2 regions of the Alkalihalobacterium sp. TH-98 genome follow, and region 1 is predicted to be linked to the other one. Evidence: a T-box and tRNA genes for the amino acid it is inferred to sense, from the RefSeq annotation. Region 1 holds a T-box; the other holds one or more tRNA genes.
What was found. A T-box is a leader RNA that pairs with one kind of tRNA and senses whether it is charged. The one in region 1 lies ahead of serS (serine--tRNA ligase), so its partner is inferred to be a tRNA-Ser.

Region 1 (3,415 bases):
ACAATTGTTGAAGAGGTAATGGGTGCAGTTTCTATTCCAGTAATGGCAAAGTGCCGTATCGGTCACATTGTTGAAGCTCGTGTATTAGAAGCTTTAGGAGTAGACTACATTGATGAAAGTGAAGTTTTAACTCCTGCAGATGAAGTTTATCACTTAAACAAAAACGAATATACTGTACCATTTGTGTGTGGAGCTCGTGATATTGGTGAAGCATCTCGTCGTATTGGTGAAGGCGCTGCAATGCTTCGTACAAAAGGTGAGCCAGGAACAGGGAACATTGTAGAAGCTGTCCGTCACATGCGTATGATGCAGTCACAAATTCGCAAAATTGTTTCTATGTCAACGGATGAGTTAATGACTGAAGCTAAAAATACTGGTGCTCCATATGAGATCCTTCTTCAAATCCAAAGAGAAGGTAAACTACCTGTAGTTAACTTTGCAGCTGGCGGTGTGGCAACTCCTGCAGATGCTGCATTAATGATGCAGTTAGGTGCAGACGGAGTTTTCGTTGGATCAGGGATCTTCAAGTCAGATAACCCTGAAAAGTTTGCTCGTGCAATCGTTAGAGCAACAACACATTTCCAAGATTATGCGTTAATTGCTGAACTTTCTAAAGATCTAGGATCAGCGATGAAAGGGATTGAAATTTCATCTTTAAATCCTTCAGAGCGTATGCAAGAGCGCGGCTGGTAATTCCAACTGTTACTTGTAGAAAGGAAACTTTACTATGATTAAAATTGGAGTGCTTGCTCTTCAAGGTGCGGTACGAGAACATGTGAAATGTTTAGCTGCTCCTGATGTAGAAACTGTCATTATTAAAAAGGTTGAACAATTAGAAGATATTGATGGTCTTGTTTTTCCAGGTGGAGAAAGTACAACGATGCGTAGATTGATTGATGAATATGGTTTCTTTGAAGCCTTAAAGGAATTTGGGGCAAAAGGTAAACCAATCTTCGGTACATGTGCTGGTCTTATTCTAATGTCTAAACATATTGTTGGACAACCTGAAGGCCATTTAGGATTTATGGATATGACAGTGCAAAGAAATGCATTTGGTAGACAACGAGAAAGCTTTGAAACGGATTTAATCGTTACAGGAATTGGTGATGATGTCCGTGCAGTCTTTATTCGTGCACCGCTCATCGTAGATGTTGACGAGAATGTAGAAATTCTTTCAAAGTTTAATGAAGAAATTGTTGTTGCAAGACAAGGGCATTATTTAGCGTGTTCGTTCCATCCTGAATTAACAGATGATCACCGTTTTCACCAGTATTTCGTAGACATTGTACGTGAATCAATGAATACAAAAGTACAAGCTTAATCATATAACTAATTAAAGCGTCGAAGGGATTTAATTAGCAATCATATTTTGTCTTCAGAGAGTCGGTGGTTGGTGTGAACCGATCAATTGTGGTTGTGAAATCTGCCCCCTGAGTGAAATGTCAAAGGTAGCTCCTAAAGCATTTCCGGTAACAGCCGTTAATTGTTTAAGAGGTGCTCATGAATTATTGTGTAACGTAGTCATGAACGCAAAAAGGGTGGCAACGCGGGTGCTCTCGTCCCTTAGTTATAGGGATGGGGGCTTTTTGCGTTCCTTCATTTATTTGAAAATGAGAGATATACACCAAGGGGTGCGACTGATTTTCTTACTCCTGACGTATATACTTTCAAAAAATAAGGAAATAGTGAATAATGGAAATAAAGAAATGTTATGGGAGGTATAGTAGATGCTCGATATTAAGTTACTGCGAAAAGATTTTAATGGTATAAAGAAAAAGTTAGAAGTGCGCGGTGAGGAATTATCAGGTATTGATCAATTTCAAGAGCTAGATGAAAAAAGAAGAGCCATTATTGTAGAAGTGGAAGAGTTAAAAAGTAAAAGAAATGCAGTTTCACAAGAAGTTGCGCAATTAAAACGTGAGAAAAAAGAGGCAGATCATCTTATTCTTGAAATGCGCAACGTATCTGACCAAGTTAAGGAACTTGATGAACAGTTACGTACAATTGAAGAACAATTAGACCATTTATTACTTACTATTCCAAATGTCCCTCATGAATCAGTTCCTGTCGGTGATAGTGAAGATGATAACGTCGTAGCTAGACATTGGGGAGAGAAACCGGACTTTTCATTTGAACCAAAACCACATTGGGACCTAGCAACAGATTTAGATATATTAGACTTTGAACGAGCAGCAAAGGTGACTGGAAGTCGTTTTGTATTTTATAAAGGGCTTGGAGCAAGGTTAGAACGTGCATTATTAAACTTCATGATGGATTTACATGAGGATGAACATGGGTATGAAGAGATTTTACCTCCATATATGGTTAATCGTTCAAGTATGATTGGAACAGGTCAGCTTCCAAAATTTGAAGAAGACGCATTTAAAATTCATGATGAGGACTATTTCTTAATACCAACAGCCGAAGTTCCTGTTACGAATTTACATCGAGATGAAATTCTTTCAGTTGATCAATTGCCAATTGCCTACACAGCATTTAGTGCCTGCTTCCGTTCAGAAGCTGGTTCTGCTGGTCGGGATACAAGAGGACTTATTCGTCAGCACCAATTTAATAAAGTAGAACTTGTACGTTTTGTTAAGCCGGAAGATTCTTATGATGAATTAGAAAAATTAACTGGTCATGCTGAAAAAGTTTTGCAGCTTTTAAAGCTCCCATACCGAGTGATGAGCATGTGTACGGCAGATCTAGGCTTTACTGCTGCTAAAAAATACGATTTAGAAGTTTGGATACCGAGCTACGGCACATACCGAGAGATTTCATCTTGCAGTAATTTTGAGGATTTTCAAGCTAGGCGTGCAAATATTCGCTTTAAAAGAGAAGCAAAAGGAAAAACTGAGTTTGTTCATACATTAAATGGGTCTGGACTAGCATTAGGTCGAACTGTTGCAGCAATCTTGGAAAATTATCAACAAGAAGATGGCAGTGTCATCATTCCAGAAGTACTTCGTCCATATATGAGGAATAAAACAGTAATAAAGCCAAAATAAAGTAAATTTTAGGTCAAGCTATGGTAAAGCTTGGCCTTTTTTCTTTACAAAAATTTTAAGTAAGTTTTACTAGAAAAGCACCAGATATAGGAATACTAATTACATGTTTTGCATATTCGTAAAAAAAAACATGTGTTTATTCTAATTTCGAAATAGAACTTTTTTTAAAAATTAGTTTTTGTAAGGGCTTTCAATCGCTTGGTATTACTAGTTTGTAAGATTTTATACTATAAAAATCTATAAAAATAAAAAAACGAATATTGCAATTGTATACGATATTACTTATAATGACCTTATTGAATTAAAAGTTTTTACGAAATTTACAGAAATATTAATTTAATAGTGTAGGTTTTCGTAAAGATTTTTAAGTGGACTTATTTGAAAACGTAAAGTGATGTGGTAGCATG
Region 2 (3,415 bases), on a different contig from region 1:
ATCATGACCTTCTAAAGCAGCGTTTAAGTTAGTCACATATGTGTTATGGTGCTTCCCGTGGTGGATATTCATTGTTTGCTCATCAATATGAGGCTCTAGTGCATTTGCAGCATAAGGTAATGCAGGTAATTCATGTTTTGCCATTTTAATTCCTCCCTAAGCAATTGTTTTCAAATAATTGATAAAGTAATCCAATACAGTTAATAAATTTAAGCAACAGAAATGTTTACTAAGTTGCTCAATATTTACATTATCAAAAAAACGTATAACATGCAATTGATATGTATATGTATTTAACTGCTGTTTCTACTTTACCACTCCATACATTTCCCTCATTTTTAAAATTATAATCAAAACATACATATTTAACGGACAAACCCCATATTGTGAAATACATACAAATATGGGAGGTGTGGATTTGAACTGGTTTGAAGCTCTTCTATTAGGCATTATTCAAGGTATTTCAGAGTTTCTTCCGATTTCTAGTTCAGCACATTTGGTCATTGCTGAAAAGCTATTAGGTATTCAAATGTCTACGAGCAACTTGACTTTCGAAGTCCTTCTACATGCAGCATCTTTACTAGCCGTCATTTGTTTTTTTTGGCGTGATTTACTTGAAATTATTAGAGATTTCTTTGCTTACTTATTTTATAAGAATAAAAAAGCGAAAACAAACTATCGATTTGCCTGGCTTATCATAGGTGCTACTCTAATTACAATGGGTGTAGGTAAAGGAATTGAAGGTTTGATAGGGGATAATATCACCCAAGCTTCAACAATTGGAGCAGCATTAATTGTGACAGGGTTGTTTTTAATACTTATTGAACACGGTATTAATGTTGGAAGTCGAACGGTAAAGGAAATGACTTGGAAAGATTGTATAATTATTGGAATCGGCCAAGCTCTCGCTGTCATACCAGGAATCTCGCGAGCAGGCAGTACCTTAATCGTTTCACTTTGGTGTGGTTTGGATAAAAAGACAGCTGTTCGTTATTCTTTCTTACTATCGATCCCTGTCATTTTAGGTATTACCATTTTAAAAATACCCGAACTAACCGCAGAGACTTTTGCAGGTATTGGGTTTGAACTTGCCATCGCCTGTATTGCCTCATTTATCTTTGCAATTATCGGTATTAAGTGGCTGATCCAAATGCTAAATCAGGCTAAGCTCACATACTTCGCTATCTATTGTATTGCCCTCGGTACAATCACGTGGATCTTTCTAAATGACATTCAAGTAGTATAATGAACTGAATAAAAACCTATGCATGACGAAGCCTTTCTAACGTGAAAAATAAAAAAGCTTATGACTGAATATTTTCAGTCATAAGCTTATATTATGTAATGTTATGGCGGAGGAAGAGGGATTCGAACCCCCGCGCGGTTTAACCCGCCTGTCGGTTTTCAAGACCGATCCCTTCAGCCGGACTTGGGTATTCCTCCGAATATATGTTTTATAGATGTGTTGAACTTCCAACGTCTAATATGGTGGACCCTGTAGGACTCGAACCTACGACCAATCGGTTATGAGCCGACCGCTCTGACCAACTGAGCTAAGGGTCCTTAAATGGGGCGGCTGATGGGAATCGAACCCACGAATGCCGGAACCACAATCCGGTGCGTTAACCACTTCGCCACAACCGCCATTTTATTGAGTTTAAGAAAATTGGTAGCGGCGGAGGGAGTCGAACCCACGACCTCACGGGTATGAACCGTACGCTCTAGCCAGCTGAGCTACACCGCCAAAATAAATGGCTCCACAGGCAGGACTCGAACCTGCGACCGATCGGTTAACAGCCGATTGCTCTACCAACTGAGCTACTGTGGAATAATAAAGACAACTAATATTATAACTCAAAAAACTAACTTTAGTCAACACACGAGACCTAACCTTGAAAAGGTGGTGACGAAAAGTAATATATCACAATCTGTTATAAATGACAAGCTATTTCTGAAAAAAAGTCGTCACCTAATTGAAACAGGACATCTCTTGTACCATTATTTTTTCTCTTGTAAAATGTATGTTGGTAGTTACTTAATAGGTCCAGCTGCGTAAATTGTTTTTGATCTAGGTTCACCCGTGATTGTTACACTCTACAATCGGCTTGACGGAAATCTATACACATAAACACAAGCTTAATAAGAAGGAGTAGACATTATACATGAATATTTTTAAACAGCTAATTAAAAGTTTGTATTCCCCTAAGGATATTGCCTTATTTCGGTTTCAAGGGATTGGAAAAACCATTTTTTATGTATTCTTATTAATGGCGGTTGTTTCGATTCCAAGTGCAATTCAGTTATCAACAACCGCCTACCAGGGTATTAACTATTTAGCTACATCACTAGAAGAGGATATGCCTGATTTTGCTTTTCAAAATGGTATTTTGACATCAGATATAACAGAACCTTACATTGATGGGACAGAAGCTGGCGTTTTTATCCTCGACCCTACTGGACAACTAACGGTTGATGATATGGACGAATATGATAACGGTCTTGCGATGCTCGAACGCGAAGCAGTTATTATCACTGATGGAATAGCAGAGACTTTTAGGTACCGTGATCTTGGTAATTTAAACTTAACAAAAGAAGAAATCTCAGGTCTAGTCAATAGTATAGCCGATGTACTTCCTGTGATTTTAACGGTTTTCATGTTAGTATTATACCTTTTCTTTACAGCAATGAAATTTATTGGAGTAACCGTATTAGCTTTAATTGGACTCATGCTAAAAAACAAAGCGCAATTAAACTTGAAATACAGACATCTTTGGATTTTATCAGCTTATACTGTTACACTGCCGACAGCTATTTTTAATTTGACAGAGGCGTTCGGATTTATTATTCCATTTTCGTTCTTCTTCTATTGGGCTATTGCTATCTTCATGTTATATAAAGTTTTGCAGTATGTTCCAAAGCCTAAGACTAGCCCGCAAAACGCTGAAGCCAGTAACCCTTATAATAACTAATCAAAAAAAAACAAAAGGCTGTTGAGAACATTTCTCAACAGCCTTTTTTCTACCTTGTTTTATTTGTTAGAACTTTCTACTTTTTTTACAACAATACGCGTACCATCTACAGAAACAACTTCTATTTCTGTATCTTGTGTTAACCAATTATTTTCACTAGTAGCACTATATTGCTTTCCATCAACCTCCATCGTACCAATTGGACGGAAAGGCGTTATCGTTTTTCCTCTTTTTCCAATCAACTCTTTATACTTATCATTAATTGAGTTATACCCTAATTCCCCAGTTAATCGGTCTCTTAAAGTCATTTTTGACCATAAGTTTCTAGAAGGAAACACCTTTAGAAATAATAGTGAAGATGCTGCACCAAGAACTAATCCCATTGCTACTAATGCCCCATATAAGAAACTCGGTGCCGGAATAGCCAAAGCTACAATCATTAGGAT

Region 2: it has a tRNA-Ser gene. The T-box ahead of serS (serine--tRNA ligase) is inferred to sense a tRNA for this amino acid. The anticodon was not compared.

The regions. Positions count from the first base shown of each region.
Region 1 is NZ_JBYCKM010000006.1:11,205-14,619, reverse strand. It holds gene pdxS (pyridoxal 5'-phosphate synthase lyase subunit PdxS) at 1-693, shown strand, start outside; gene pdxT (pyridoxal 5'-phosphate synthase glutaminase subunit PdxT) at 728-1,321, shown strand; T-box leader at 1,333-1,567, shown strand; gene serS (serine--tRNA ligase) at 1,728-3,008, shown strand; gene AC2VNP_RS02500 (Lrp/AsnC family transcriptional regulator) at 3,413-3,415, shown strand, end outside.
Region 2 is NZ_JBYCKM010000027.1:106,507-109,921, reverse strand. It holds gene sodA (superoxide dismutase SodA) at 1-144, opposite strand, end outside; gene AC2VNP_RS10960 (undecaprenyl-diphosphate phosphatase) at 419-1,246, shown strand; tRNA gene AC2VNP_RS10955 (tRNA-Ser) at 1,351-1,443, opposite strand; tRNA gene AC2VNP_RS10950 (tRNA-Ile) at 1,487-1,563, opposite strand; tRNA gene AC2VNP_RS10945 (tRNA-His) at 1,569-1,644, opposite strand; tRNA gene AC2VNP_RS10940 (tRNA-Met) at 1,668-1,744, opposite strand; tRNA gene AC2VNP_RS10935 (tRNA-Asn) at 1,753-1,828, opposite strand; gene AC2VNP_RS10930 (DUF1189 domain-containing protein) at 2,163-2,969, shown strand; gene AC2VNP_RS10925 (NfeD family protein) at 3,029-3,415, opposite strand, start outside.